3 regions of the Micromonospora vulcania genome follow, and region 2 is predicted to be linked to each of the others. Evidence: riboswitches for the same ligand, from Rfam matches in the RefSeq annotation. Region 2 holds a riboswitch; each other region holds the start of a gene.
The links. Region 2 has a riboswitch for cyclic di-AMP ahead of ACFQGL_RS19480 (C40 family peptidase). Riboswitches for the same ligand answer to the same signal wherever they lie in the genome.
Positions count from the first base shown of each region.

Region 1 (12,628 bases), on a different contig from region 2:
GAAGGGCGCCCTCGCCGAGATGGACGAGGCGACGATGGACCGGCTGCTCCAGGTCAACTTCGTCGGCCCGGTGACCATCGCCCGGCAGTCCCTGCCGTACCTGCAGCAGACCAAGGGCCAGCTGCTGCTCTACACCTCCAGCTCGTACACCCGGGGGCGGGCCCGCTACGCGCTCTACTCGGCCACCAAGGCCGCCCTGGTCAACCTCACCCAGGCGCTGGCCGACGAGTGGGCCGAGGTCGGCGTACGGGTCAACTGCATCAACCCGGAGCGGACCGCGACCCCGATGCGCACCCGGGCATTCGGCGAGGAGCCGGAGCACACGCTGCTCGCCGCCGAAGCCGTGGCCCAGTCGTCGCTGGACGTGCTGATCTCCGACCTGACCGGCCAGGTGATCGACGTACGCCGGGCACCCGGCGACGGGCCCACGCCGACCGTGCCGACCCAGGCCAGCCCGGGTCTGCTCGAGGCGCCGGCCGGCGCGACCTCCGCGAACTGACGCCAACGGCGGCGAACGGAGCGACATGCGTGGTGACCTGGTCCGAAAGCTGGCCGCCCGGGGCCTGAGCGCCGGCCTGGCCGTGCTGACCTTCGTCGTACTGGCGCTGACCGGTGCCACCGGTTGGGGGCTGGCGCTGGCCATCGCCGCGCTGGCCGCCGCGGCGGCGGAACGCCGGGTCCGGGCCGGCGCGGACACCGTCGCCGAGACCGCGCTGATCGGCGCGGCGATCCTGGTCGGGTACGAACGGCGGCTCGACGCCGGGTTCTCCCTGGCGTTGGCCGGCACCGCGTTGGTCCTGCTCGGGCTGGTGCTGCTGGTGGGGCCGCTGCGCACCGCCGGCAACCTGGAGATGCGGGCCGCCAACCTGCCGGTACGGTCCTGGACTCCGCTGATCGCCGACCAGCTCGGCGCGGCCCTGCTCGGGCTGCTCGCCGTGGTGACCCTGGCCGCGGCGCTGGCCCTGCCGGCCGCGGTGGCACTGGTCGCCAGTCTGCTGGTCGCCGCCGGCGCCGGGGTGGTCGCGGTGGACCTGGCCCGGCGGCGATTCCGGCCGGCCACCGAGGGTTCGGCGGTGGCCCGTGCGCTGCGACGGCAGCAGCCGGAGTTCCTGCTCTACTTCTCCGCGCCGCCCGGCTCTGAATACCAGGTCACCATGTGGCTGCCGTACCTGCGGCGGATCGGCCGGCCGTTCCTGGTCGTGGTGCGCGAGCCGGAGTTCCTGGCGCCGATCGCCGCCGCCACCGACGCCCCGGTGGTCTACTGCCCCACCCTCCGTGCCCTGGACGAGGTGCTGGTGCCGAGCCTGCGGGTGGCGTTCTACGTCAACCACGGGGCGAAGAACAGCCACTGCATCCGGTTCACCCAGCTCACCCACGTGCAGCTGCACCACGGCGACAGCGACAAGGCGCCGAGCGCCAACCCGGTGTCGGGGATCTTCGACCGGATCTTCGTGGCCGGTCCGGCGGCGATCGACCGGTACACCCGAGCCGGGGTGCGGATCCCGGCCGAGAAGTTCGTCGTGGTGGGCCGCCCGCAGGTCGAGTCGATCAAGGTGCGTCCGGAACCGGAGCACGGGTTGGCGCACCCGACGGTGCTCTACACCCCGACCTGGACCGGGCACCACGCCGACGCCGACTACTGCTCGCTGCCGGTGGCCGAGGAGCTGCTGCGGCGGCTGCTGGAGCGCGATGCCACGGTGATCCTGCGGGCGCACCCGTACACCGCGCAGAACCCGGCCTCGGCCCGGCAGCTGGGGCGACTCACCGAGCTGCTGGTCGCCGATCACGCCCGCACCGGCCGGCTGCACGTGTGCGGCACGGCGGCCCGGGAGCTGACGTTGACCGAGTGCGTCAACCGCTCCGACGCGCTGGTCTCCGACGTGTCCGGAGTGATCTCGGATTACCTCTACTCCGGCAAGCCGTACGCGGTCACCGACATGGGCGACGATGGTGCCGAGTTCACGGGGCACTTCCCGCTGGCCGCGTCGGGCTACGTGCTGCGCCGCGACATGTCGAACGTGGACGAGGTGCTGACCGCGCTCCTGGACACCGACCCGCTGGCCGCGGAGCGCTGGGCCACCCGCCGACGTTACCTGGGTGACTTCCCGGCCGACGCGTACGCCGAGGCGTTCCTGACCGCCGCCCGGCGGGAGCTGGAGCCCGCGAAGACGATGGCCGCGTCCGCGTCGGTGTAAGGGCTCAGCGGTACGCGTCCAGCAGTGCCAGCACCGCCGCCGGGTCCTCGACGTGTGCGTTGTGCCCGAGCCCCGGCAGCGTCGCGACCGGTACGCCGAACTCCTTGAGCTGCGCGTCGGTCACCATCGGGTCGTGCTCGCCGCGGGCCAGCACCACCGGCACGTCGGTCGCCGCCAGCAGTGCGGCCAGGTCGGGCTCACCGACGGCGAACGCGTTCGCGTCCATCGCCAGTCGCCACCGGCCGTCGACCTCCCGCAGCCCGGCGTCCACCACCGGATGGTCCGCCGGGATCAGGCCGGTGAGCCCGGCGACCCGCAGGTAGCGGCGGGCGGCCTCGGTACGGCTGGCGAACCAGCTCACCGGGCGGTCGGCGAGCTCGGCGGCACGAGCCAGCTCGGCGGGCGTCCAGACCGCCTTGATTCCCAGCCCGACGACCGCGTCCACCGGTGTCCCGACGGCGCGGGCGGCCAACGCCAGGCCGACCACCCCGCCCAGCGAGTGCCCGAGCACGACGATCCGGTCGTCGGCGGCCAGACCGCTCGCGATCCGCTCGGCGAACCCGCCGAAGGAGTACGACGGCAGCGGGGCCGACCAGCCGTGCCCGGCGAGGTCCGGCGCCAGCCACCGCCCGGGCCAGTGCTGCTCCAACAGTGGCGCCCAGGGCAACCAGATGTCCCCGGTCGCCCCCATCCCGTGCAGCAGCAGCAGGACGGGCCGACGGCCGGTACGGGCATCCGATTCATCCACCACGGCCGCAGTCTCCCACGGTTCGCGGGCCGGTACGAGGATCACCGACGGGGACGACGTACCGACAAAGATCCACTGTAGAGTTCGCCGCCTGGCGGGCCGATCCGGCCCGTCGGTCCCGGAGCGGAGAGGAGCCCGACATGCTCACAAGGCATCGATCAGTACTGGTGGCGGCCCTGGCGGCCGTCGCGGTCGGCACAGCGCCCGGCGCTCCGGCGCTCGCAACGGCGTCGAACGTGCCCACGCCGACCCTCGGCACCGACGCGGTCGTGGCGGCCGACCGGGTCCTGCGGGTCTACAACAACAACATCGAGAACCTGGTGCTGAACAACGCCGACGGGACGTGCACCCGGGTCTCCGGGCCGGACCACCTGACCTCGATGCTGGTGGACGACAACGGCAGCAAGGGCACTGCCGGCGTGGTGGCGCCCGACATCCTGATCGTGCAGCAGGTGCGCGGGACCGGCCAGGCCGAGGCGTACGCCGACCAACTGTCGGCCAAGTTCGGCTACCCGGCGGGCACGTACGGGGCGATCGTGGCGTGGAGTGACCCGGAGCCGTGGGGCGGCACGCACAAGTGCAGCTCCCAGTCGCTCGGTGACCTGAAAAAGAAGCAGACCAACGGGATCATCTGGAACACCAGGACGCTCAACCTCGCCGCTGGCGACGTCTCGAAGTACTGGAGCGCGGGCTGGCTCAAGCCGGGCACGGCGTACGCCAACGGAGCCGGGTGCACGCTCTACAAGCCGCCGAACAGCGACCCGGACAGCACCGACTACTACAAGTGGAAGCGGACCAGCGCCATCGCGGCCCGGTTCACCATCAAGGCGACCGGCACCAGCGTGTTCGCCGCGACCATGCACCTGCCCCAGGAGAACCGGCAGAACGCGTGTGCCGGCGACGGCGACACCGGGATCGCCAACTCCGGCATCCACCTCGGCGCGGACGCCACCAGCCTGCTGAACGCGTCCACGATCCGCATCGTGGGGATCGACGCGAACCGTACGGGCATCGCGCCGAGCACCCTGAGCGGCTACGGCATGACCGGCTACGGTTCCGCCGCCACCAGCGGCTCCAGCAAGATCGATTATCTCTTCGTGAAGGGCGGCGTGCAGCCGTCCAGCATCGGCCACACGATCAGCGGGACGAAGTCGAACCACCTCGCCCTGTACGGCTTCATCAGCTACTGACCGTACCGACACGGACGCCGCGGGCGCCGGCCCCTCGTGGGGGACGGCGCCCGCGGCGGCTACGCCCGGATCAGGCGGAGTATCCCCGAGTGGCGATCCAGTTGGCCAGATCGATCGTGGTGATCCAGTACGCCGGGTCGGCCGGGTTCGCCGAGTCGGCGATCCGCACGGTCCGCCCGTTGTCCTTGTAACCCACCACGGCGATGTAGTGCCCGCCGCCGTACGAGTGCCAGCCGCCGTCGGTGTCGGTGGCGTCGCCGACGACGTTGGCCACCACTCCGCGACCGTCGGTGATCGCCTTGACCACGTCAGCCTGGAGCCGGTCCATCTGGGCCGGGCTCGGCGAACCGGCGAACATCCGGGTCTGGTACGGGTTGCCCTTGACCTCGGCGTTGAGAACCCGGGTGGTGTCCTCGGCCGAGTTGGTGCCCATCTCGGTGGTGCCCAGCTCGGCGCCCAACTCCTCCTGGGTGCGGTCGATGCCGGTGGCGCTCAGCGCGTTGCGGGTGGCCGCCGGGCCGCAGTTGTAGTACGTGTTCTGCGCCTGGTAGTCGTAGTCGAGCACCTTGGTCGCGGGGGGCTTCGGCGGTGCCGGCTTGCGGGTCAGGTCCGGGTTGCTGGTGGCCTTGGCGGCGGGCGACGCGGCGCTGGTGGCCGGAGCGGCGGTGGTCGGCGCGGCGCTGGCCGAGGGGGACGCCACGCGTGCCTCGCTGCGGGACGCGGCGGTGTCGCTGCGCATCTCGGCGACCGTGGTCGCGGTGCGCTGGGCGGCGGGGGCGTCGTCGGTGCCGGCGAGCAGGGCGCCGGTGGTGGTCGCGATCGCGAGGGCCGCGGCGGAGGCGGCGACGATCTGGTACGGGCGCTCGGTGGCGAGGCGGCGGAGCTGACGCTGCAGGGTGTGCTTCACGGGGTCCTCCACGGATCGGGGGGAGAGCGGCGCACCGGGCGGATTCGGTATCCGGGCAGGCGCCAGCGCGCAGACCGTGGTCCGCGCGGGGTGAACCGCTCAGGGGAACGCCCGGCTCGGCCGGGCGGGAAGGGCGGCGACCCGGAGGTCAGCTCACCGTCACCGGGCGAATAAGCGGGGGCACCGCGGTGCCGTGAAGGCGGGGGAACAACCAAGGGGTGGAGAGGTGCTGCACGAGGATGGAACTCCTTCCGACACCGCCTACCGGGTTAGCTGACGGATTCGGGCGGGAAGATCGCCCTACCGCGGGCCGGTGGCTCGCGGATTCACCCCGGACTTAACTGTTGGGTCCCCGGTTCGTGGATCACGATTGAGCGGGTCGGCGCGGCGTCGCCTCTTGCGATCGGTTACCGCACCGGACGCGCCGACACTACTGGCCACTTCGAGCCCTGCCAAGCCCGCTCCACCTGCGTAAACCTGAATTGGTACGACAATTTCTGCGCGTATTGCCGCTGACGCGACTCGATGGGACAACCGGTTACGGCAGCGCCTACGGGCGATAACCGGACAGGCCGTCGACAACACCGACGTATTCGCGGGAACAATCGCGCCGATCGTGCCGCCCGCCCGATTTCCGCCGCGTGTGACCGGGCTCACCCACTGATCGGAGGATCAGCCCACCCGGGCCGGTCGCCAACGCGCCACGGCGGCCGGCCGGAACGCCGCGGTCACCACCCGGCGCACCAGCAGCGGGCTCGGCCGCGACCGCGCCACAGCCGCGTACGCCTCCTCGGCGAGGGTGCGGGCCGACTCGGCGGCCAGTTCCGCGTCCCGCCATGCCATCTGTTCCCGCTCGGCGGCGGCCAGGTAGGCGGCACGCCGGCCGTCCCGGATCGCCCGGCTCAGCAGCGCCTCCTGCTCGACCGGGTGCCGGCGGGCGTCCCAGCCGTGCCGGTGGCCGAACACGTCGCCGAGTTGCCGCATGGACAGCTCGCCGCGCCAGTGCGCCGCCATCGCGGCCTGGTGCAGGTAGCGCTCCCGGGCGGCGTACTCGGCGGGGGTACGCGGGGTACGCGGGGTGGGCAACGCGGCGGCGCCGGCGAACCGGCGGGCGGCGGTGTCCGCCTCGTCGTACTCGGCCCACGCCCGTTCCGCCTGCTCCTGGGCGGTCAGCCACTCGGTACGCCGGCGGTGGGCGGTCTGCACCGCGCCGCCCGCGGCCACGGCCACCTCCTCGGCGTACCGGCGCAGGTCGGCGGCCTCGGCGGCGGCGGACTCGGCCAGGTCCCGGGCGGTTGGCACGGCCGGGGCCGGGTCGGGAGCAGGCCGGTCCCGTTCCGGGCGGGCGACCAGCACGGCGAGCACGGTCAGCGCCAGCAGGAACAGGGCCGACCAGATGGCGGCGGCCTGCGGTACCTCGGTCAGGAACTGGTAGAAGACGACGGTCTCCATGGTCGGCACCTCGGGGAGAGAGCGATGCGATGGGGAGCCGCACCGGCCGCACGAGCCGTGGCGGGCCACGGATGGGCGGGCGGTGGGGTGCGGAGCTGTTGGGTCGACAGGCGCGGCGGCGGGAGACTCGTCCCGGGTGTTCAGCGCCGCCCTGGTGGGGCCCTGGGCGCGCGGCTGGCCGGACCGTCGACGCGGGGTAGTCGGTCGGCCCCGGCCGTACCCATCGGGGTCACGCCGGCCGGGTGGACGGGGACCGCGCTCTCGCCGCCGGGCGACGCCGGCTGCGGGTCGGTCGACCACGCGGGGCCGACCCCCTCGGCGACGCTGTCAACGGCGACCCGGACGGTGTACGTGGCAGCGTCCGCCCAGACGGTCTGCGCGGCGGCGTCAACCCGGACGGCGTGCGCGGCGGCGTCCGCCCGGACGGACCAGGACGACGGCGCGAGCTGCTCGGCGGCGAACGCCGGTGGGACCGCGGCTGGAACCGACGACGCGGTGGCGGTGGCGGGCGACGCGCCGGCACCGAGGGCGAGGGCCGCGACGACGGCGAGGCTGGTCAGCATCCGCGTCGCCCAACGCGCTACCCACCACAGCGGACAGGTGAGCGCGACCGGGAGCATCTCCACACGCTACCGCCGACACCCACCGGACGCATCGGCGCCGGGCGTGTCGGTTCGCGGCACGCCGACCGTGCTGACCAGGGTGGACGGTTCAGCGCGAGTCGGCGTACGTCGATCGCTCGCCGGCCTGGCCGACCCGGGACCCGGCCCCGGCGGCCTCGGGCACGGCGGCCTCGGGCACGGCGGCCTCGGGCACAGCGGCCTCGGGTGCGGTGCGTTGGCGGGGGACGGCCGGGCGGCGTGGGGCGAGTCGGCGCATCAGCGGGGTCTCGACGTAGCGGTGCAGCAGCCCGGCCAGGACCAGGTTCACCACCAGGAAGCCGAGCACCACGACCGGGCCGCGCCAGCCACCGAAGCCGGTACCCCAGTCCCCGGTCCAGCGCAGCACCGAGATCATCACCAGCACGTGCACGAGGTAGAAGGCGAACGAGACCTCGCCGAGCCAGATCAGTGGGCGGGACCGCCACGGCGAGCGCAGCCCCCGCACGTCAGCGTTCGCCGCGGCGGTGATCACCAGGAGGTACGCCACCGCGAGCAGGGTGGTCCACAGCTCGGCGCGAATCCACTGCACGGAGGCCACCCAGGTGGCCACGAAGATGATGCCGGCGCCGGCCAGCCCGGGGCCGCGCCACCGGCCTCGGAGCATCAGCTCGGCCGCCACCGCGCCCAGCCAGAATTCCAGTGACCGCGCCGGTGGGAAGATCTGGGTGAACCACCAGCGGCTGACCTCCGGCACCAGTTGCTGGGCCGGCCAGAGCGCGAGGATCAGCAGCGGCATCGCGACGAGCAGCGCCCAGAGCAGCGCCGGCCGGGCCCGACGGAGCAACGGCAGCACCAGCGGCAGGCAGAGGTAGAAGAAGAACTCGCAGGACAACGACCAGCTCACCGTGTTGATGCTGTAGAACCACCCGGGCCGGGGGTCCCAGGCCTGCAGCAGGAGCAGGTTCTCCAGTGCGGCGGCCGGCAGGACCGGATCGGCGAACCACCAGGCGACCAGCAGCGCCGCCGCCCACAGCACCAGGTGGTTCGGATAGATCTTGGCGACCCGCCGCCGCCAGAAGGTCCGTCGGGAGTCGCCGGGGCGGGCCGACCAGACCAGCACGAAGCCGCTGAGCACGAAGAAGAACTGCACCCCGGACAGGCCGAGGGCGAACATCTGGTCGATCACGGCCTTGTAGTCCGGCTCGGCGATGATCCGCATGGTGGCGGCGTGGAAGCCGAAGACCAGCAACGCGGCGATCCAGCGCAGCCCGGTCAACGAGGGCAGTCGGGGGGCGGCGGGCGCGGGCCGGACGGTCGAAGGGGCGCTGGTCATGCCGGGGTCCCGACGCTCCGCAGGGTCACCAGCACGTGCGTATCCTCCTCGGCGCGGCTGCGGGCTGCGCGGCGGCGAAGCCCACGACGGCCCCGAAGGGCCGCACCGGGGCACCCTACCGGGTCACTAACGGGTGAACCGGACGTGTCCGACGACCGTCGTTAACCTTCCGCTGGGCGGGAGTTCAGAGACTCCACCTTCCTCGGCCACGTCAGGTTCCGGGGCCGGCCACCCGGATCGTTGAAGGTGGCGACGTGGTCAATGAGCCGACGCACGCACCGCTGCTGAGCATCGTCGTGCCCGTGTACGGCGTCGAGGCGTACCTGTACCAGTGCCTCGAGTCGATCCGGGCCGACATTCCGGCCGGCGAGGCGGACGCGGTCGAGCTGATCGCGGTCGACGACGCCTCCCCCGACGGCTGCGGTGCCATGCTGCGCTCGTACGCCGCCGGTCGGGACGGGGTCCGCGTCGTGCACCTGAGCTCGAACGTGGGCCTGGGCCTGGCCCGCAACGCCGGCCTCGACGTGGCCACCGGCCGGTACGTCTGGTTCGTCGACAGCGACGACTGGCTGCCGCCGGGCACCATCGCGGCGGTGCTCGACCGACTGCGTCAGCACCAGCCCGACCTGCTGATGCTGGACCACCTGCGAGTGCACGAGGACGGCCGCCGCGAGATCGACGCGAGCAGCCACCTGCTGCGCGGGATCTCCGGGGTGGCCCGGTTGGCCGACCAGCCACAGCTCCTGCGCGTGCAGCACACCGCGTGGAACAAGGTGGTCCGCCGGGCCTTCCTGGACGAGCTGGAGCTGCGGTTCTACCCGGGCTGGTACGAGGACATCCCGTTCAGCCACCCCCTGTTGATCGGCGCGGAGAAGATCTCGGTGCTGGACCGGGTCTGCTACCTCTACCGGCAGGGCCGGCAGGGCGCGATCACCTCCACCCGCAGCGGCCGGCACTTCGACGCGTTCGACCAGTACGAGCGGCTGATGGACTGGGTCCGCCGGCGGCACCCGGACGAGCGGTTGCAGGCCGAGCTGTTCGAGCTGATGATCAGCCACTACCTGGTGGTGGTCGGCAACGACGACCGGTTGCACCCGCACCTGCGCCGGGCGTTCTTCCACCGGGTCGCCGAGCACTACCGCCGCTACCTGCCCACCGGTGGCTATCCCCTACCGCCGGGCGTGGGCGGGCTCAAGCACCGGCTGGTCGGGCGCGGTGACTACCTGGCGTACTCCGCGCTGCGGCAGGCGCACCGGGTCGCGGGTCGGCTGCGCCGCCCGGGTGCCGGGGGGCCGGCCGACGACGGCGCCCGGTCGGATTCGGCCGACGGGGAAGCCGATCGAGAGGCGGACACCGCCACCGCGGCGTGGAGCGGCATCGGGCCCGCCGTCGACGACGCATCATTGACGGTCTCGGCGGCTCGGCCCGACGCGCTGGCGGGGCGCCGCCTGCCGTGATCTTCCCCATCGCACACCACGCCGGGAGCCGGGTCGGTTCCCGGCGCCCTGGTTTTCCAGGTCGTCCGCCCACCGGGTGGACGACGACAGCACCACCGCACTCCGGTGCGGGCGTACCTGAGCAGAGGTCGGAATGACGGCGACAATCAAGATCGGACCGCACGCGGTCGGTGCCGGGGAGCGACCCTTCGTGGTCGCCGAGATGTCCGGCAACCACAACGGCGACCTGGACCGGGCGCTCGCCATCGTCGACGCGGTGGCCGAGAGCGGGGCGCACGCGCTCAAGCTCCAGACGTACCGGCCGGACACGATCACGATCGACGTCGACACCCCGGCGTTCCGCATCTCCAGTGGGCACGAGCTGTGGGGCGGGGAGAACCTGTACCGGCTCTACGAGCGGGCACACACCCCGTACGAGTGGCACGCCCCGATCTTCGCGCGGGCCCGTGAGCGCGGTCTGACCGTGTTCTCGTCACCGTTCGACGCGACCGCCGTGGAGCTGCTGGAGTCGCTGGACGCGCCGGCGTACAAGATCGCTTCCTCGGAGCTGGTCGACCTGCCGTTGATCCGGTTGGTGGCCAACACCGGCAAGCCCATGGTGATCTCCACCGGGATGGCGACGGCGGCCGAGATCGACGCGGCCGTGCGGACCGCCCGCGACGGTGGTGCGGCGGGCATCGTGCTGCTGGCGTGTACCGCGTCCTACCCGGCGCCGCCGGCCGACAGCAACCTGCGCCGGATCCCGGTGCTGGCCGGGGCGTTCGACGTGCCGGTCGGGCTCTCCGACCACACGCCCGGGATCGGGGTGGCGGTCGCCTCGGTGGCGTTGGGCGCCTGCTTCATCGAGAAGCACGTGACGCTGGACCGGGCCGACGGCGGCGTGGACTCGGACTTCTCACTGAACCCCGCAGAACTGGCCGCGCTGGTGGCCGAGTCGGGCCGGGCGTACGCGGCGCTGGGCGGTACCGCGATCGGCCCGACCCCGGCCGAGCGGGAGGGACTGCGGTTCCGCCGTTCGCTCTTCGTGGTCGAGGACGTGCGGGCCGGCGACCCGGTCACCGCGCAGAACGTCCGGTCCATCCGGCCGGCCGGTGGGCTGGCCCCGGTGGAGATCCACCGGGTGCTCGGCCGGACCTTCGCCACCGACGTCCCCCGTGGCACCCCACTGAGCTGGGACCTGATCTGACGACCCGCGGCCGGGGTGCACAACCGCACCCCGGCCTCCCGGCCCGCCCCGCCGCCGCTGGGGCTGACGGGACCGCGTGATCAAGGGGCGGGCGCTGGGGCGAAGCCGACGGTGACCACCAGGTCGGCCGTACGCAGGGTGCGCCAGAGAGCGGTTCCGTCGGCCGGGGTACCCAGCCCGTGCCAGCGCCACCAGGTCGCGATCGGCACGTCGGCGAGCTTGCAGCAGCACTCGGCCCGGGTCCAGCGAGCCCAGAAGTCACCCGCGCCGAAGCGCCGGGCCAACGCTGGCGGCACCGGGGCCTCGGCGCGCTCCCCGTCGATGGCCACCCGCCAACCGGGCGCCGGCGGCCCGTACCAGCCGACGCAGCGCCCGTCGTCGAGGTGGCTGCGGGTCACCGCGTCGGCCAGCTCGGCGGGCGTACCGATTCGCAGGTGCCGTTCGGCGGCGGCGAGCAGTCCCGGCACCAGACGCGGCCCGCTGGCGCCGCCCCGCGGTGTGGCAACGGCCGGGCCGGCGCCGGTGACCGGCACCGGCGCGATCGGCCGCAGATCAGATGGAGGCTGCACCGTCCACCACGATGACCTGGCCGTTGATGTTGGTCTGTTCCCGCAGCAGCATCCGGACCACCGGCACGACCTCCACCGGCTCGGTCAGGTGGCCGGTCGGGGTGCGGCGGACGATCTGGTCGAGCTGGGTCGGGCCGAGCACCGCGGACATCTCCGAGGCGAAGAAGCCGGGTGCGACCGCGTTGACCAGCATCCGGCCGCCCAGTTCACGGGCGAGCGAACGGGTCGCGGCGTCCATCCCACCCTTGGTCGCCGAGTACGCGACAAGCCCCGGGAAACCGCGCTGCGCGCAGATCGAGGTGATGTTGACGATCCGGCCGCGCAGGCCCTTGCCGAGCATCCGCCGAACCACCAGCCGGGTCAGCTGCAACGGCGCGGTCAGGTTGGTCTCGATGATCCGGGCGATGTCGTCGGTGGCGGTGTGCACGTGCAGGGAATCTTGCCCGACGGCGGCGTTGTTGACGATCCCGTCGATCGGGCCGAGGCGCTGCTCGACCTCGCGGACGAAGGCCTGGGCGGCGCTCAGGTCGGTGACGTCCACCGACCCGACGTGCACCCGGTCGGGGTGCTCGGCGGCGAGCTTCTCCAGCTCCGGGGTGACGGTACGGGCGAACGCGGCCACCCGTACGCCCTGGTCGAGCAGGTCGGTGACGATGGCCAGGCCCAAGCCCCGGGAGCCGCCGGAGACGAGGACCACGGAGCTGGGCGGGACGAGCTGGGTGTCGGCGAGGTCAGACATCGCTCTTCAGGGTCTCCTTGACGGGAATCTCGGACAGCAGGCGGATCCGGCGTGGCACCGCGTGCTCGGGCAGTCGGTCGGCGCACCAGCGGACCAGCGCGGCCTCGTCCGGAAGGCCGCCTTCGGGGCCGTCGGACGAGTCGGCGGGGGCGAGGACCACCTCGGCCACCACCATCCGGCCGAGCACCGGGGCCCGGCGGCCGGTGACCCGGGCCCAGGCGACCGCCGGGTGCCCGGTCAGCACGCCGCG
Region 1 covers NZ_JBHSQS010000004.1:427,126-439,753, reverse strand. The annotation lists gene ACFQGL_RS09045 (D-ribitol-5-phosphate cytidylyltransferase) at 1-499, shown strand, start outside; gene ACFQGL_RS09040 (CDP-glycerol glycerophosphotransferase family protein) at 525-2,195, shown strand; gene ACFQGL_RS09035 (alpha/beta fold hydrolase) at 2,200-2,946, opposite strand; gene ACFQGL_RS09030 (hypothetical protein) at 3,084-4,133, shown strand; gene ACFQGL_RS09025 (C39 family peptidase) at 4,204-5,052, opposite strand; cyclic di-AMP (ydaO/yuaA leader) riboswitch at 5,284-5,427, opposite strand; gene ACFQGL_RS09020 (hypothetical protein) at 5,713-6,492, opposite strand; gene ACFQGL_RS09015 (hypothetical protein) at 6,633-7,112, opposite strand; gene ACFQGL_RS09010 (acyltransferase family protein) at 7,204-8,427, opposite strand; gene ACFQGL_RS09005 (glycosyltransferase family 2 protein) at 8,682-9,884, shown strand; gene pseI (pseudaminic acid synthase) at 10,018-11,070, shown strand; gene ACFQGL_RS08995 (hypothetical protein) at 11,151-11,639, opposite strand; gene ACFQGL_RS08990 (SDR family NAD(P)-dependent oxidoreductase) at 11,623-12,378, opposite strand; gene ACFQGL_RS08985 (AMP-binding protein) at 12,371-12,628, opposite strand, start outside.
Region 1: linked by a shared signal. The riboswitch ahead of ACFQGL_RS09025 (C39 family peptidase) and the one ahead of ACFQGL_RS19480 (C40 family peptidase) in region 2 are both predicted to bind cyclic di-AMP.

Region 2 (5,635 bases):
AATCGAACCCTCACTATCAGCTTGGGAAGCTGATGTTCTGCCATTGAACTACACCCGCAAGCGGGACCACTGTACCTGAGTCACCGAGCACGTGCACCCAGGTACCCCCGCGTAGCGCCAGCGCCGGGTCAGGCGGCCGTGCGTTGAACTTCACGACTGCGCCGGGCCGGACGGGCCTGCGGGACGGCGGCCGGCTCGGCCGCTGCGGGCGGAACATGCGGGTCGAGCCAGACCTGGACAGCGGGCCCGCCCGGCGTGCCGAGCGACCCACCCGGAACGCCGGTGCCGTGCTGCTCGCGGTGGGTCAGCATCGCCACGTCGACCGTGAACTCGAACAGCCGCCAGTCGACCTGCGGCGCGGCCCGGACGGTCTGCGCCAGCCGGGCCACCCGGGCCGGATCGGTCACCGGCAGGGCGTGACCTGCCACGTACGCCTCGTCGTCGCTCTCCTCCGGTGGGAACGAGTGCAGCGCGTAACGGCCGTCGCGTTCGAGGTCGCGGCGCTTGGGCGAGTCGATGATGAAGCAGAAGAGACCCTCGTCGGTGATCACCGGGGAGACCGGGTGCACCCGGGGACCGCCGTCGGCGCGGACCGTGGCCAGATAGCCGAAGCCCGGCCCGTACTGCTGAAGAAGAACGCGGATCCCGTCGGCGAGGCGGGGCTCGTCGGCGGCGAAATCGGACCAGGAAGCCATGCGAGCATTCTATCGAACAAATGTACGAGCAGCGACCTCGGCGCGCTGGTCACCGGCACCGAATCCGGTAGTTGCCGCTGACGCCGCTATGGTGGTCCGATGCTGCTCTCCGACCGCGACCTGGTCTCCGAGATCAAGGCCGGCACGCTGGGCCTGGAGCCGTTCGAGCCCACCCTGGTCCAACCGTCCAGCATTGACGTACGGCTCGACCGGCTGTTCCGGGTCTTCAACAACCATCTCTACACACACATCGACCCGGCCATGCAGCAGGACGACCTGACCTCGGCGGTCGAGGTGCCCGACGGCGAGCCGTTCGTGCTGCACCCGGGGGAGTTCGTGCTCGCCTCGACGCTGGAGGTGATCTCGCTCGGCGACCAGCTCGCGGGCCGACTCGAGGGCAAGTCGAGCCTGGGCCGACTCGGGCTGCTCACCCACTCCACCGCCGGCTTCATCGACCCGGGCTTCTCCGGCCACGTGACGCTGGAGCTGTCCAATGTGGCGAACCTGCCGATCACCCTCTGGCCGGGCATGAAGATCGGGCAGCTCTGCATCTTCCGACTCTCCTCACCGGCCGAGCACCCGTACGGCTCGATGGTCTACGGCTCGCGGTACCAGGGGCAGCGCGGGCCGACTCCGAGCCGCTCCTGGCAGCACTGGCGCACCTGGCCCACCCGGTAATCGACTCGTCGTGTGTTAAAAAGGGGCCCTTTCTCTACCGCAGGCGGTAGGAAGGGCCCCTTCCTTACATCTCAGGCTCAGCCGGGGCGGCCGTAGCTGTGGATCGGGCCGTCGTCGACCTTCTTCATCTTCACGGGTTGGCCCGCCTGCGAGGCGTGCACCACCCAGCCACCGCCGACGTACATGCCGACGTGGTGGATGTCGCTGTAGTAGAAGACCAGGTCACCGGGGCGCAGGTTGGCCCTGCTGACGTCCTTGGTCACCCGGCTCTGCTGGGCCGCGTTGTGCGGGAGTGACACCCCGGCCTTGGCCCAGGCGGCCAGCATCAGCCCGGAGCAGTCGTACGAGTTCGGGCCCTCGGCGCCCCACACGTAGGGCTTGCCGATCTGCGCGCAGGCGAACTTGACCGCCACGCCGGCGGCACCGCCGGGGTAGCTGCCCGGGCAGGGCGCCGGACGCAGTGAGCCGCCGCCGCCGTTGCCGTACACCTTGAGGCGCAGCTTCTGCAGCTTGTCGATCTCCTCGTTGATCTGCTTCTTCTTCGCCGCCAGCTGGGCCTCGGTGACGGTCAGCTGGGCGACCATCTCGTCCAGCGGCGCCTTCTGCCGGGCCAGCTCGTCGCGCAGGTCGGCGACCTCGCGTACGTCCTGCTGCTGGTTGTGCGCGAACCGGTCGAGCATCTCGAGCTGCCCGACCACCTCGCCGGGCGACTGGCTGCCCAGGACGGCGTTGACGGTGGCGACGTTCTCGCCCTTGTAGGCGCGGACGGCCAGGGCGCTGACCTTGTCCATCGCGGCGTCGACCTGGCGCTCCAGCGGGGTGATCCGGGCGGCCAGCGCGTCGGCCTGCCTGCGCTTGCCGGCCAGGTCGGCGCGCGTGGCGTTGTGCCGTTCGATGATCGGTTCGAGCTTGTTCCAGTCGGCGTCGATCTGGCGCTCGATCTCGGCGACGGACGGGTCGGCGTGGGCCGCCGTGGCGCTGCCGGTCAGAACGACGGCGACGCCGACCAGCGCGGCGAGGGCGGTGGTGAAACGGGACCAGCGTGGGCGCGGCACAGTCGCCGTCGGGCCGGCTGACGCCGGCCGCTCGGACGACGGCCGCGGGGCATGGTGTGCCACCGGGCTCCGTACTCCTTCTTCCTGACCGCCTACCGGGTTAGCTGACGGGTTCGGGCGGGAAGTGGGCGCCCTACCGCAGGTGCGGATTCACCCCGAGAAACCTGGGTCCCCGGTTCGCTCGGAAGCGACTCGGCGGTGTCGGTCCGTTACCGCCCGGGGTGGGCGGACCTGCTATCGGCCCGACGAATGACCAGAGTAGAGACGGCTGTTACCGATCCGCAACCCGTGCGGCCGTGACACTCCGTATCGATTGGAAGAAGTTACGCACGGTACGCGAAGAAATTCTTCCGATTGCTTCGATAGATGGAAAGGTATTGACGCGAGCTCCGAGCGGCGCGAAGGTGACCTCACCTTGACCCGTCAGATATAGGGGGTTCGATGCACCATTCAACCCTGCCGACCGGCCGGCGTGCGCTGCTCGCCACCGTGGTCGCCGCCGCGATCACGGTGCCGATACCCGCCGGCCAGGCCGCCGCCGCACCGACCGTCGACCGGCAGCAGCAGTATGCCGCCGCGGCAGCCGAGTACGGCGTACCGACCGACGTGCTGCTCGGCGTCTCCTACCTGGAGTCGCGCTGGGACAGCAACGCCGGCACACCGAGCACCGGCGCCGGCTACGGTCCGATGCACCTGACCGATGCCCGACAGGTGACCGCCCGGTCCGAGGGCGTCCACCACGACGCCGGCACCGAGGACCCGCGCGGTGACGACGCACGGCCCGCGCCGGCCCTCGCTCCGCGGCCGGCCGAGGACAACGCTCCGCCCGCCGCAGCGTTGCAGACCGTGGACGCCGCCGCCGAGCTGACCGGTGCCACCCCCGAGGCGCTGCGCAGCGACGTGGGCGTGAACATCCGGGGCGGGGCGGCGCTGCTGGCCTCGTACCAACGGGAGCTTGGCGCCCCGGTCGGCGCCGGCACCGACCCGGCCACCTGGTACGGCGCGGTGGCCCGCTACGGCGGCGCGGACACCGCGGACGCCGCGGCGGCCTTCGCCGACGAGGTCTACACGACCATCGGCACCGGCGAGTCCCGGGTGACCGACGACGGCCAGCGGATCACGCTGCCGGCGCGCGCGGTGCAACCGGAGCGTTCCTGGCTGGACCGGCTGGGCCTGCGCCGACTCGCCCGCCCGGACGGGCTGGAGTGCCCCCGCACCATCTCCTGCGAGTGGATCCCGGCGCCGTACGCGGCGTTCGGCGACGGTGACTACGGCAACCACGACCTCTCCGACCGGCCCGCCCGGCAGAAGATCGAGTACATCGTCATCCACGACACCGAGGCGAGCTGGGCGACCACCCTGAAGCTCGTCCAGGACCCGACCTACGTGAGCTGGCACTACTCGCTGCGCTCGGTGGACGGGCACGTCGCCCAGCACGTGAAGACCAAGGACGTCGCCTGGCACGCCGGCAACTGGTTCGTCAACGCCAAGTCGGTGGGGCTGGAGCACGAGGGCTTCGCCGCGGAGGGCACCTGGTACACCGAGGCGATGTACCGGACCTCGGCGAAGCTGGTCCGGCACCTCGCGCTGCGGCTGGGCATCCCGCTGGACCGACAGCACATCATCGGCCACGACAACGTGCCCGGGACCATCGCCGCGAACGTACGCGGGATGCACTGGGACACCGGCCCGTACTGGGACTGGACGCACTACTTCGAGCTGCTGCACGCGCCGCGGCTGGACACCGGCACCCCGGCCACCGGGCTGGTCCGGATCGACCCGGACTTCGCCACCAACCAGCCGGCGTTCACCGGATGCGTCACCGCCGGTGTGCCGTGCCCGCCGCGCGGCTCGTCAGCGGTGATCCTGCGTAGCGCGCCGGCCGCGGACGCACCTCTGGTCAACGACATCGCGCTGCGCCCGGACGGCACCCCGAACACGATGGCCGTCTCGGACCATGGCGCACGGGCCTCCGCCGGGCAGACGTACGCGCTCGCCGGGCGCCAGGGCGACTGGACGGCGATCTGGTACCTCGGCCAGAAGGCCTGGTTCCACAATCCGGCGTCCGCGCCGACCGCCAGTTGGACTGTCGGCGTGGTGGCCACCCCGAAGCCGGGACGGGCCACCATCCCGGTGTACGGGCGGGCGTACCCGGAGCAGGCCGCGTACCCGGCCGGAGTGCCCTACCAGACGATCTCGCCGCTGCAGTACACGCTCGCCGCCGGGCAGCGGTACGCCGTCGGGGCGGTGCTGGCCGGCGAGTACTACCGGGCCACCACGTTCGACGGCTCCTCGCCGGGCGACTGGACGGTCATCCGGGGCCAGAACCGTTACGCGCAGATCCAGTTCGGCCACCGCATCATGTACGTCGACCTCGCCGACGTGCAGCTCCTGCCGTCCCCGGTGGGCGCACCCCGCTGAACAACGAACGACGAGGGCCCCCGGTCGTCCGACCGGGGGCCCTCGTGGCGTCTGCTGGATCAGCCGGGTCTGCGGAACCCGGCGACCGGCATGTAGTTGATGCTGGCCACCTGCACCGGCTTACCGGCGCGTGGCGCGTGCACCATCTTGTCGTTGCCGAGGTACAGGCCGACATGGTGCAGGTCGCTGAAGAAGAAGACCAGGTCACCGGGGCGGGCATCGGCCCGCGAGATGGCCTTGCCCTCGTGCCACTGGTCGCCCGTGTGGTGGGTGAGGCTGATCCCGGCTGCCTTGTAGGCGTACTGGGTCAGGCCCGAGCAGTCGAACGAGTTCGGGCCGGTGGCGCCCCAGACGTACGGATCGCCGACCTGCTGGCAGGCGGTCTTGATCGCCTTCTGGGCGGCCGCGTTGACCACGCCGTTGATGGTCGGGCAGCCCTCGGTCTTGACCGTGGTCTTCGGCAGGGCCGCCTCGAGCCGCTTGATCTCGGCGTCGATCTGCTTTTTCTTGGCCGCCAGATCGTTCTGCTGCTTGGTCTGGGTGACGATCAGCGCGTCCAGCTTCTGCTTCTGGCCGTCGTACTTGGCCCGTACGGCCAGCACGCCCTCGACCTCCTTGCGCTCCTGCGCGGCAAGCCGGTCGAGAACGGTGAGCTGCTCGGTGAGCGTGTCCGGCTTGGCGCTGACCAGCAGCGCGCCGATGTCGTGCGACGGCCCGGAGATGTAGTAGCGGGACGCCAGGTCACCGACCCGGTTCAACGCCAGCTGGCTCTGCAGTGCCAACGGC
Region 2 covers NZ_JBHSQS010000011.1:52,315-57,949, forward strand. The annotation lists tRNA gene ACFQGL_RS19465 (tRNA-Gly) at 1-58, opposite strand, end outside; gene ACFQGL_RS19470 (pyridoxamine 5'-phosphate oxidase family protein) at 129-695, opposite strand; gene dcd (dCTP deaminase) at 795-1,373, shown strand; gene ACFQGL_RS19480 (C40 family peptidase) at 1,451-2,491, opposite strand; cyclic di-AMP (ydaO/yuaA leader) riboswitch at 2,504-2,636, opposite strand; gene ACFQGL_RS19485 (N-acetylmuramoyl-L-alanine amidase) at 2,870-4,849, shown strand; gene ACFQGL_RS19490 (C40 family peptidase) at 4,909-5,635, opposite strand, start outside.

Region 3 (12,628 bases), on a different contig from region 2:
GCAGCCCGGGAGGCGGCCACCACCGGCACCGCTCCCCGGGGGCACCTGCGCGCGGTCGTCGACGCCGTGCTGCCCAGCCTGCGCCGGGCCGCCTCCGAGGGGGTGGACGACATCGACGGCATCGTCGACATCCACATCGCACAGACCGTCGAGACGCTGCTCGACCAGTCGCCGGTGTTGGCTGCCGAGGTGGCGCAGGGGCGGTGCGCGGTTGTCGGGGTGTCCTACCGGCTCGCCGCCGGAGTGGTGCGTCCGGTGGCCTCCGTGCCGGCCGGTGCCGCGACGCTCGACGTACCCGCCGACCCGGCCGCGCCCGCCGCGGCCTGACGCGACGAGGGCCGCCCCGCACGGTGCGGGACGGCCCTCGACGCGTGTGCGGGTCAGAGCAGCGACATGTGTACGTGGTCGGTGTGGTTCGACGGCCCGCTGTACGACTTCCAGCCGGTCGCCGGGAACCAGATCTGCCGGTTCCAGATCACGTAGTAGATGCCGAGCCGGTCGGCGTTGCGGATCAGGAACGCGGCGACGTTGTTGCCGTACGTCCGGGTGTCCTCGTTGTGCCACGGGGCGAAGCCGCTCTTCTGCAGCGACCAGTCGCAGGCGCGGCCCTTCGGGTGCTCCCACGGACCGCCGGAGCGGTAGCAGCCGACGAACCGGTTGAAGCCGGCCCGCTTGACCTCCTTGTAGGCGTGCAACGTGCGCGGGGTGATGCAGCCCGAGGTGGTGGGGTCCTTCGCGCTGCACGACTCGGACTTCCAGTCCCCGTCGGCGGTGCGGCCTGGACCGATCCGGGCGACCGGTGAGGTGGCCGCCACCAGGCCACCGGTGAAGCCCTTCCCACCGACCAGGGCGAGCGCCTTGTCCGCGTCACGCTTCTGCTTGGCCATCAGTGCGGCCTGCTTCTGCTGCTCGCGGACCTCCGCATCGAGGGCAAGCTTGGCCTGCTCGGCGCGGGCCTTCACGGCGTTGACCTCGGCGAGCTTCTTCTCGTTGACCATGTTCATCTCGTCGAGCGTCGCCGCCCGCTGGACGAACGAGTCGGGGGCGTCGCTCTCCAACAGCATCGCGATGGCGCCGATCCGCCCCGTTCGGTACGACTGGGCGGCGATCTGCCCGACCTGCGGGGCCAGCGCGTCGAGGTCGGCCTTGGCCCGGTCGACCTCCCGCGCCAGATCCGCCTGCCGCGCCTTCGACTTGTCCAGCTTGGACTTCGCCGCGGAATAGTCGCGGTTGGTCTTCTCGATGACGTCGGTGAGCAGTTGAGGCTCGCCGTCCTCCTCGTGCCCGGACGGTGTGGGCGTCGCCGGGGCGGCATGTGCCGGGAGGGGGCCGGCGAGCACGGTCAATGCGGCAATCACGGCCACCGCGGGTGTCATCCAGCGGCGTAGGGGTGCCGTCACAATGTTCCCTTCCGTCGACCGCCGACCGGGTTAGCTGACGGGTTCGGGGCGGAAGTGGCCCCTACCGCTGACGCGGATTCACCCCACGTACCTGGGTTCCCGGCTCGCCGGTTGGCGATTGGGCGGTGGCACCGCAGGCGCCGCTGCGCGCCTTCCTCGGTAACCGGCAGCGAGGTTACCCGAGAGTCGACCGGCTGAGCTACGTCCCGATGCCCACCAAAAGCGTCATTTCGCCATGGCGCTGAGTGACCAGTGATGCGGTTCTCAGGGCGGACGCCCCACCTGGTCACGCTGAGGAGTGTCACCATGCCGTTTCCGTGCTCCTGTTCCGCTCTGGCCACTGGTCGGTGGCGGTGGCTAGGGGTGCGGTCCGCGCCCGGATCGGGTCGGGTCGATCCGGGCGCGGGTGTGGTCGGAACCCGATGCGCGACTCCCAACGATCCGGTGCGGGATACGTGCCGGCGGGCCGCTCGGTTCACCGCCGCTGCGGGAACGTGCGGGTACGGGAGAGTTGGTTCGCTGGATGGCGACCCCGCGGCTACGGACGGTGAGCGTCCGGCCCGGTCGGCCGGAGTCGACGCCGCGCTGCGGCGGCGCCGGTGTCCACTGCGCAGGCGGAGCGGGGTCCGGAGGGCCATCGTCGCAAATGCTAACCAGCCGGACCGGTGGTTGCAGGGCGTGGCGGAGTGTCGGATAGGCGGGCCGCCGACGCGGCGGCGGACGGGCGGGCGGTCAGCCGCGCTTCATCAGCCGACCGACCGCCGCCATCATCTCGGTGGCCATCTCGTCGGCCCGACCCTCGGCCGCTCCCTCGTGCATGCAGTGCCGGGCGTGCCCGTCGAGCAGGCCCAACGCCACCTTGTCCAGGGCGGCCTGGATCGCGGAGATCTGGGTGAGCACGTCGATGCAGTAGCGGTCCTCGTCGACCATCTTCTCGATGCCCCGGACCTGCCCCTCCACACGACGGAGCCGCGCGAGCAGCTGGTCCTTGCTGGCGGTGTACCCGCGGATCGGGGTGGGTGCGGTCATGCGGACCAGGATAGCGTACCCCTGGGGGGTATGGTACGGTCCTTTCTTGTCAGATACCCCCACCGGGTACCGGTAACAGGTCAGCGCAGGGATCCGCCTTCTCCTTACCCCTGGGGGGTATAGGCTTCGGAGGCGATGGAGGGAGACGCTCCGATGGTCAACACGACGTACCAGGTGCAGGGCATGACCTGCGGGCACTGCGTCAGCGCGGTCAGCGCCGAGGTGAGTGCCATCGCGGGTGTCCGAGACGTGCAGGTGGACCTGGCCACCGGTCGGGTCACCGTCGGCAGCGACCAGCCGCTGGACGTGGAGTCCGTCCGGGCGGCCGTCGACGAGGCCGGCTACGACCTCGTCGACGGCTGACGAGGGGGCCGACATGAACACGGCGACCAGACTGGGCGGGTTCGCACTCGGTCTCGCGGCGGTCTTCGGCGCGGCGTACGGGATCGGTCGAGTCACCGATGCCGCCACCCCGGTCGCCGAGAGTCGGCACGACGGCGGCACCCATGCGGCGGGCCCAGCCGGCCAGGGCGAGCACGACGAGGCGGCCGATCGGCTCCCGGGTGGTCTGCTGGTCTCCGACCGCGGCTACACCCTCGAACCGGTCGCCACTCTGGCCGGCGAGTTTGCCTTCCGGATCGGCGGCCCGGACGGCCGGCCGGTGACCCGGTACGACGTGGCGCACGACAAGCGGATGCACCTCATCGTCGCCCGACGGGATCTCTCCGGCTTCCGCCACGTGCATCCGGAGCTGGGCCCGGACGGCACCTGGCGGGTCGCCACCCCGTTGGCCGGGCCCGGGCAGTGGCGGGCGTTCGCCGACTTCACACCGACCGGGGCCGAGCCGCTGACCCTCGGCGTGGACGTGACCGTCCCCGGAACGCTGACCGAGCGGCCGTTGCCCGCACCGGCCACCAGCGCCACCGTCGACGGCTACACGGTCACCCTGGCGGGCGCACCGCAGCCCGGCCAGACCTCGTCGCTCACCCTGACCGTCAGCCGCGACGGGCAGCCGGTCACCGACCTGGAGCCCTACCTGGGCGCGTACGGCCACCTGGTGGCGCTGCGTCGGGGCGACCTCGCGTACCTGCACGTGCACCCGGACGGGACGCCGGGCGACGGGCGGACGCCATCCGGCCCCGCCGTCACCTTCTTCGCCGAGGTGCCCTCGGCCGGCAGCTACCGGCTCTACCTGGACTTCCGGCACGGCGGGTCGGTGCACACCGCCGAGTTCACCGTGGTCGCCGGCACCCCGGCGACCACGGCCCCGACGCCCGGCGGCGGCACCACGCCGAGCGCACCCGTACCGACCGGCGGCGCCGACCACGGCACTCCCGGGCACGGGCACGACTGACGGGACGAGACGATGACCACCACCAGCAGACCGCTGCCGGAGGCACCGAACCGCATCGAGCTGGCGATCGGCGGGATGACCTGCGCCGCCTGTGCCGCCCGCGTCGAGAAGAAGCTGAACCGGATGGACGGGGTCAGCGCGACCGTCAACTACGCCACCGAGAAGGCCACCGTCCGGTACGCGGACGGCGTCACGCCGGACGACCTCATCGACACCGTGCAGAAGACCGGCTACACGGCCGCGCTGCCGCCCTCACCGTCCGCCGCCGATCCCGCCGAGCAGCCGGTGGACGCGCTGCGTGGCCCGCGTACCCGGCTCTGGGTCTCGGTGGTCCTCAGCGTGCCGGTGGTCCTGCTGGCCATGGTGCCGGCCTGGCAGTTCGACTACTGGCAGTGGCTGTCGTTGACCCTGGCCGCCCCGGTGGTGGTCTGGGGTGGGCTGCCGTTCCACCGGGCGGCCTGGACCAACCTGCGGCACGGTGCCGCGACCATGGACACTCTCGTGTCGCTCGGCACCCTGGCCGCGTTCGGCTGGTCGCTCTGGGCGCTCTTCCTCGGCGACGCCGGCCTGCCCGGCATGACGCATCCGTTCCGCTTCGACATCACCCGCACCGACGGGGCCGGCAACATCTATCTGGAGGCCGCCGCCGGGGTGACGGTGTTCATCCTGGCCGGTCGCTACTTCGAGGCCCGCTCGAAGCGGACCGCCGGTGCCGCCCTGCGCGCACTGCTCGAACTCGGTGCCAAGGACGTGACGGTGCTGCGCGACGGGGTGGAGACCCGCATCCCGGCGGACCGGCTCGTGGTCGGTGACCGGTTCCTGGTCCGCCCCGGCGAGAAGATCGCCACCGACGGAGTGGTCGACGAGGGCACCTCGGCCGTCGACGCCAGCATGCTCACCGGGGAGTCGGTGCCGGTCGAGGTGGGCCCCGGCGACGGCGTGGTCGGCGCGACGGTCAACGCGGGCGGCCGGCTGGTCGTCACCGCCACCCGGGTCGGCGCGGACACCCAGCTCGCCCGGATGGCCGAGCTGGTCGAGCAGGCGCAGAGCGGTAAGGCCGCGGTGCAGCGGCTGGCGGATCGGATCTCCGGGGTCTTCGTGCCGATCGTCATCACGTTGGCGGTGGGCACCCTCGGCTGGTGGCTCGGCGCCGGCGCCGGGCCGCCCGCCGCGTTCACCGCGGCGGTGGCCGTGCTGATCATCGCGTGCCCGTGCGCGCTCGGCCTGGCCACGCCGACCGCGCTGCTGGTCGGCACCGGTCGAGGCGCACAGCTCGGTGTGCTGATCAAGGGACCGGAGGTGCTGGAGTCGACCCGGCGGGTGGACACCGTGGTGCTGGACAAGACCGGCACCGTGACGACCGGCCGGATGACCCTGGTGGATGTGCTGCCGGCCGTCGGGGAGGATCGCGCGGAACTGCTCCGGCTCGCCGGGGCGGTGGAGGCCGGCTCCGAGCATCCGGTCGCCCGCGCGGTCGCCGCCGGTGCCGCCGAGGCCGGGGCGCTGCCTTCGGTGACCGGGTTCGCCAATGCCGAGGGGCTGGGCGTGACCGGCACGGTCGAGGGGCGGTCGCTGCTGGTCGGCCGGCCTCGGCTGCTGGTCGAGCGTGGCCTCGACGTACCGCCGGAGGTGCAGCGCGCGGTGACCGACGCGCAGGCTGCCGGCCGGACGGCGATCGTCGCCGGCTGGGACGGGCGTGCTCGCGGCGTGCTCGCGGTCGCCGACGTGGTACGGCCCACCAGCCGGGCGGCGGTCGCCCGACTGCGCGCACTGGGGCTCACTCCGGTCCTGTTGACCGGGGACAACGTCACGGTGGCCCGGGCGGTCGCGGCCGAGGTGGGCGTGGACGAGGTGATCGCCGAGGTGCTGCCGGCCGGCAAGGTCGACGTGATCCGACGACTCCAGGCCGAGGGACGGTCGGTGGCGATGGTCGGCGACGGGGTCAACGACGCCCCGGCGCTGGCCCAGGCCGATCTGGGCCTGGCCATGGGCACCGGCACCGACGTGGCGATCGAGGCGTCCGACCTCACCCTGGTCCGGGGCGACCTGGACGCGGCGGTGGACGCCATCCGACTGTCCCGACGCACGCTCGGCATCATCCGGGGCAACCTGTTCTGGGCGTTCGGCTACAACGTGGCGGCCCTGCCGCTGGCAGCCGCCGGGCTGCTCAACCCGATGATCGCCGGTGCCACGATGGCCTTCTCCTCGGTCTTCGTGGTGGCCAACAGCCTGCGCCTGCGTCGGTTCCGCTCGGGCGGCGGTGCCGCCGGGTCGTGACGTCTCGACCCGAAATGGTTGGGCCGGCGGCGGCGGGGGTACTGCTGAGGGCGTAGCAACGCTCGCAATGGAGGTTGGCAATGGGTATCGACGACAAGATCAACAACGCCACCGAGGACGCGGCCGGCAAGCTCAAGGAAGGCGCCGGTCGGGCCACCGACAACGAGCAGCTCGAGGCTGAGGGCCGTACTGACCAGTCCGTGGCCAAGCTCAAGCAGGCCGGCGAGAAGATCAAGGACGCCTTCAAGAGCTGACGTACGACGTACTCCGCACGCCGGGCCGGTGATCGATCACCGGCCCGGCGTGCTGTCTGTCCGACGACCCTGAGATTCCCCTGATTCCGTCTCCGACCCCAGCGCCGCTCGGCCACACCTGCTAACTTCTATTGGCATGTGCAAGGGCTGGTTATGAGCGCCGCACCGCCGCCGACCGGCGACGACCTGGTCCGGGTGCTGGCCACCCTGTCCAACCCGCACCGCTTGCGGGTCGTCGCCGCGCTGGCCCGGGAGCGCGCGTACGTCAGCGGGCTGGCCCGGCAACTGGGCATCAGCCGGGCGCTGTTGCAGGTCCACCTACGGAAGCTGGCGGCGGCCGGGCTGGTCACCGCCCGCCTGGAATTGTCGGAGGACGGAAAGGCCATGAACTACTACGAGGTGGAGCCCTTCGTGCTCACACTCACCCCCGAGGTCATCGCGACCGCGGTCGAGACGCTGACCGCGTCCGACCCGACCGAGCGGCCCGGAGCGACGCGATGAGCGACCACGACTGGACCGAGGTGGTCGGAGCGATCGGCATCTTCGCCCTGCTCATCAGCGTCTTCACGGTGACCATGGTGCAGCTCGCCAAGACCCGGCGGGCCCGGTTCGACGGAGCCCGCTCGGACGACTACCGCCGGCTTGCCGAGACCGCCGCGCAGGCCCAGGCGGAGAACGCCCGCCTGCTGGCGGCGCTGGACGGCCGGCTCGCCGGGATGGAGACCCGGATGGGCACGCTCGAACGCGTCCTGCGCGAGGTCGACTGACGTTCGACCCGAAACTCGACGTCGACTGAAGGTCGACCAGAGACCCCGGGCCGTCGAGCGGCCACTCGACGGCCCGGGTGGAAGCAGCATCACCTCGCCCAGTGGGCGAGTTTCACCGGTAACGCTCCTTCGAGGAGAGGACAGCACCTCATGCTGCGCGTACGCAAATCCACTGCCGGCTGGGCGGTCGCCCTGGCCCTCACGGCCACCGGCCTGACACCGGCGAGCCCGGCCGCCGCACGACCACAGCCGAGCCCGACCATCGACTGGCGGCCCTGCCCCAAGGACGCCACCGCCGAGTGCGGCACCCTGTCGCTGCCGGTCGACTGGGATCGGCCCGAGGGGGAGCGCTTCGACCTGGCGCTCGCCCGCCGGGTCGCCACCGATCCGGCAGCCCGCAAGGGTTCGATGGTGTTCGGCCCCGGCGGGCCGGGCGACAGCGGGGTCGACCGGATCGTGAACGGCAGTTCCCGGTTCAGCGCCGACCTGCGCCGCCGGTTCGACATCGTCAGCTTCGACCCGCGCGGCATCGGCGGCAGTCACCCGGTGGTCTGCTCGCGGGAGCTGCTCGCCCAGCAACCGCAGTTGCTGGCCGACCAGGCCCAGTTCGATGCCACGCTGGCCGGCAACGTGCTGCTGCGGGCCGACTGCCGGGCCCGTACCGGGCCGCTCTACGACCACGTGGACACCATCAGCGCGGCCCGGGACCTGGACGCTATCCGCGCCGCGCTCGGCGAGCGGCAGCTCACCTTCCACGGCAGCTCGTACGGCACCCTGCTCGGCGAGCAGTACGCCGAGCTGTTCCCACACCGGGTCCGGGCCATGGTGCTGGAGGCCGCGGTCGACCACAGCCTAGGCACCCGAGCGCTCCTGGACACCCAGGCCGTCACCTCGGAGGACTCGTTCGACGAGTTCGTCGCCTGGTGCGACCGGTCCACCGCCTGCTCCCTGCACGGGCGGGACTTCCGGGCGATCTGGGAAGAGGCGCGTGCCCGAGCCGAGCGTGGCGTGCTGACCGACCCGGATCGGCCCGGGGTCGTGCTGACCCCGTTCGAGCTCAGCCGGCTCAGCCATCGGTATCTCTACGACACCGTACGGTGGCCGTGGCTGGCCGACTGGATCGGCAAGATGGACGCCCAGGCGGCCGTACCGAGCGTCGGGAAGCCGGTCGCCGCGTCGACGGGCGACGCCAAGCCGGTCGCCGCGTCGACGGGCGACGCCAAGCCGGTCGCCGCGTCGACGGGCGACGCCGTGGCGCCGTACCCCTTCGCGGTCTTCTGCCAGGACTGGAGCCTTCCCGTCCGCGACTACCGGGAGTACGCCGGGCACCTGAGCCGGATGGCCCGGCTCGCGCCCGACCTGCGGTACCCGACGGCGGTGTTCGCCCTCGCGACCTGCCTGGGCACCCCGCAGCCGGTCGCCAACCCGCAGCACCGGTTGCGGGTCCGCACCGACGTGCCGCTGCTGATCGCCGCCACCGTGCACGACCCGGCGAGCGGTTACAACTGGGCCACCAACGTGGCGCGGCAGTTGGGCGAGCACGGCGTGCTGCTCACCTACCAGGGGTGGGGGCACGGCAGCTACACCACGACGCCGTGCGTGACCACGGCGGTGGACAGCTACCTGACCAACCTGGTGGTGCCCCGTCGCGGCACCAGTTGCCCGGCCGTCGAACTACCGAGCTGACCGGCGGCCGGGCACCCGAAGCCCGAGCGCCGCACCCGGTCGCCGCCTGGCAAGGTCCGCGCGGCGACCGGGCCGCCGGCTGACCATCATCGCGGTACGCCCAGCCGGGCGGCCCGCAGTTCCAGGTAACGCTGCTCGGGCAGGCTGGTGCTGCCGCGCGCCGCCGCCAGGTACGCCTCCCGCGCCGGGCCGGGCTCCCCGGCCAGCTCCAGCAGGTGTCCCCGGACGGCGGCGAGCCGGTGGTGCCCGGCGGTGCGCTCGTCGGCGTCCAGCGGCGTGAGCAGGGTCAGCCCCGCACGCGGCCCGTCCACCATGGCCACCGCCACCGCCTGGTTGAGGGTGACCATCGGGTTCGGCGCGATCCGGGCGAGCAGTCGGTAGAGCGCGACGATCTGCGGCCAGTCCGTCGCGGCGGCCGTCGGCGCCTCGGCGTGCACCGCGGCGATCGCCGCCTGGAGCTGGTACGGGCCGGGTGGCGACCAGGTCAACGCCTCGGTGATCAGCGCGATCCCGGCCTCGATGGCTGTCCCGTCCCAGCGGGTGCGGTCCTGCTCGGCCAGCGGCACCAACTCCCCGTCCGGGCCGACCCGGGCCGCCCGGTGCGCGTCGGTGAGCAGCATCAGCGCGAGCAGCCCGGCCACCTCGCCGTCCTCGGGCAGCAGCCCGTGCAGGATGCGGGCCAGTCGGATCGCCTCGCCGGTCAGGTCGGCCCGGTGCAGATCGGGACCGCTGGACGAGGTGTACCCCTCATTGAAGATCAGATAGAGCACCCGGAGCACCGTCCGCAGCCGCTCGTCCCGCTCGCGCGGCGCGGGCATGGTGAACCGGGCGCCGGCGGCCTCGACCCGCTGTTTGGCCCGGCGGATGCGCTGACTCATCGTCGCCTCCGGCACCAGGTGCGCCCGGGCGATCTCGGCGGTGCTCAGACCGCCGACCGCACGCAGGGTGAGCGCGACCTGCGCCGAGGGGGCCAGCGCCGGGTGGCAGCAGAGGAACAGCAGGGTGAGCGTGTCGTCCGCGTCCGGCACCACTGGCTCCGCGTCCGATGGGGGCGCCACCCCGGCGTACGCCGGCTCGCGCAGCGCCACCGCCACCTCGCGGTCCCGGCGGGCGCGTTCGCTGCGCCACTCGTCGGTGAGTCGGCGGGTCGCGACGGTGAGCAGCCAGGCGCGGGGGTTGTCCGGCACGCCCTGCCCGGGCCACTGCGTGGCGGCGGCGAGCAGTGCCTCCTGGACCGCGTCCTCGCACCGGTCGAACTGGCCGTGCCGACGGACCAGCAGGCCGAGGACCTGCGGCGCGAGCGTGCGCAGCAGATCCTCGACCGTCCGGTCGTCGGTCACATCTCCGTCCCGGCCTGATCCATGATCGGGCGGACCTCCATGGCACCGCCGAAGCGCACGTCCGGCCAGCGCGCGGCGATCTCGGCGGCCCGCTGCGGGCTGTCGCAGTCGACGGTCAGGTAACCGGCGAACTGCTCCTTGCTCTCCATGAACGGCCCGTCGACGACCTCCGGGTGGCCGCCGGCGAGCCGGACCGTCAAGGTCTGCGACGGGTTGGCGAGCGCCTGCCCGCCGACCAGTTCGCCGGTCTCGGTCAGCTCCTTCATGATCTCGTCGACCTCGCCGAAGAGGGCGGTGCGCTCCGACTCGGTCAGCTCCTCGGTGAAGCCGGGACGGTTCCAGATCAGCAGCATGTACTTCACGGCGATGCTCCTCGGGTCCTGGTCGCACCCCCGATCGGGGCGCGGCTCACCGGAGGGTCGGAGCGGACCGCCCGTTCCCTACCGCGTTCCCACAGAAAATCGCAGAAATTCCTCGCCGTGGGGGTCCCACGCCGGTTCACTCAGCGCGGGTCGGCCGGCCCGGTACCTGTTTGGGCGGTCGTCCGCGACCGACGTCCAGCGACGCGCGGTCGGCGGCCGAGGTGCCGGACGACCACCCCTCGGCGTCCCGGACGCTGAGCCGGTGTCGGGTGACGCCGGGGAAGAGCGTGTCCAGCCGCTCCTGAACCGCCGCGCCGCGTGCGGCGAGCACCGGCAGCAGCCGCTCCGGCCCGGCCGTCTCGGCAGCCTCCCGGTCCGCCGCATCGGTGGCCGCCCGCAGCCGCTCACCGATGCGCAGCGCGAACGCGTTCAGGAAGGACTCGTCCCAGACACGGGTCCGCCGTCCGGACCCCGGCCGCCGCTCGGCCCGCCCGCGCAGCATCGCGGCGGTGGCCTGGACCAGCAGTGAGGTGTACAGCAACTCCACCGCCACCAGGTCGGCCGGCCAGCCCAGCACGGTGGCGAAACCGAGGTCGTCGGACCAGACCGCCTCGCACCGGTTGGCCGCCGCCACCTCCTGCACCAGCAGCGCCTTCGCCCCCGCGTACGGGGGCTCGGTGCCGAGCCGCACCCCGCCGGGCAGGTCGGTACGCTCGGACCCGATGGACAGCAGCGCCTCGTCGAGGCTGTGCCGGGCGATCAACTCCTGCGCCTTGCCGGTCAGCGCCTCGGCCTCCGCCGGGAAGGTCGTCGACTCGGCCTTGGCCAGCAGCGCCCGGACCCGATCGAGCATCCGGGACCCCGAGCCGCCGCGGGCCGGCTGGCCGACGCTCTCCGCGCCGGTCGTGCCGGGCGGCGGACGCAGCACCGCGATCGGCGGCAGGCTCTCCACCAGCACGAGGGTGTCCACCGCCGCGCGCAGCGCGTCGACCCGGTCCAGCCCTTCCCGGGTGGACCAGCCAGCCAGTACGCCCCGGTCGTCGTCCCACCACACCTCGGCGGTCAGGTCGCGGAGCTGTTCGTCGAACCAGGCCGGGACCGGCGCTGCCTGGTCGCGCCGCTGCGCGGCCATCGCGTCCCGCACCAGCCGGGCCGAGCGGGCACCGAGCCGTCGGGCGGCGAGCCGGTCCAGGTCCACCGGCTGCCAGCCGCGCGGCCAGAGCCGACCCACGCCGCGGACCAGGCGACGCAGCAGCGCCACGTCCACCGCCGCCGTGCCGTCCGCCGCGCCGGTGCCGACCATGAGCCGATCCAGCTGCCGTTCGGCCTGGCGTACGTCGGTGCCGCGCACCGCCGCGAGCGCGTCGGCGACGAGTTCGTCCGCGTCCGGCACGTGCACCTCCCTGTCCAGGTTGCGCTGCCAGCGTGAGTCTGTCCGTTCGCAGCTCCATGATCATGCCGTCCGACGCGCTGAAGACGCGAAACGGGGATGTTGCCGCCCGCGGATGGCGAGCTGCGGGTGACCAACACGACGTGGCCGACGCCGCTTGATCGAGTGGAGATTGGGCAGTTTGAGGTAGTTTGACCGGGACTTTGGCGGATGCGAGGTGGGTAGTGGTCGGTTCGAAGCAGCCGAGTGCGTACAGCGCCGCCATCCCGGACGTCCGCTCGTCCATCCTGGCCGGTGCCCTGCTCGGGATCGCGGTCATGGCCGCGGTGGACGAGACCCTCTTCCACCAGGTGCTGGCCTGGCACCACTTCTATGACCGGTCCACCCCGTCGGTGGCACTGCTCTCGGACGGGCTGCTGCACGCCGCCGAGCTGATTGCCCTGGTCGGCGGGTTCTTCTGGTTCGCCGACCTGCGCCGGAGGGCTGCCCTGTCGACCAGGCTGGCCTGGGGTGGTCTGCTGCTCGGCGCCGGAGGATTCCAGCTGTTCGACGGGCTTGTCGACCATAAGGTGCTCCGGCTGCACCAGATTCGTTACGGCGTACACGTGGTGCCGTACGACGTGGCGTGGAACGTGGGCGGCGCGATCCTGCTGCTGGCCGGTGCCGCGCTGGTCTGGCGGGCCCGGTCCCGCTCGCCGGGCGACGGCGTCCGTTGACAGGGCTGGTCGTACCTGCCGGGGCGGACTGGTTCGCCCACGAGGGGCACGTG
Region 3 covers NZ_JBHSQS010000027.1:14,558-27,185, reverse strand. The annotation lists gene ACFQGL_RS28105 (carbonic anhydrase) at 1-327, shown strand, start outside; gene ACFQGL_RS28100 (coiled-coil domain-containing protein) at 381-1,400, opposite strand; cyclic di-AMP (ydaO/yuaA leader) riboswitch at 1,405-1,535, opposite strand; gene ACFQGL_RS28095 (metal-sensitive transcriptional regulator) at 2,133-2,429, opposite strand; gene ACFQGL_RS28090 (heavy-metal-associated domain-containing protein) at 2,583-2,792, shown strand; gene ACFQGL_RS28085 (hypothetical protein) at 2,806-3,783, shown strand; gene ACFQGL_RS28080 (heavy metal translocating P-type ATPase) at 3,796-6,060, shown strand; gene ACFQGL_RS28075 (CsbD family protein) at 6,141-6,314, shown strand; gene ACFQGL_RS28070 (ArsR/SmtB family transcription factor) at 6,468-6,815, shown strand; gene ACFQGL_RS28065 (hypothetical protein) at 6,812-7,081, shown strand; gene ACFQGL_RS28060 (alpha/beta hydrolase) at 7,232-8,767, shown strand; gene ACFQGL_RS28055 (RNA polymerase sigma factor) at 8,854-10,107, opposite strand; gene ACFQGL_RS28050 (YciI family protein) at 10,104-10,460, opposite strand; gene ACFQGL_RS28045 (DUF2786 domain-containing protein) at 10,606-11,862, opposite strand; gene ACFQGL_RS28040 (DUF2243 domain-containing protein) at 12,084-12,575, shown strand; gene ACFQGL_RS28035 (cytochrome c oxidase assembly protein) at 12,626-12,628, shown strand, end outside.
Region 3: linked by a shared signal. The riboswitch ahead of ACFQGL_RS28100 (coiled-coil domain-containing protein) and the one ahead of ACFQGL_RS19480 (C40 family peptidase) in region 2 are both predicted to bind cyclic di-AMP.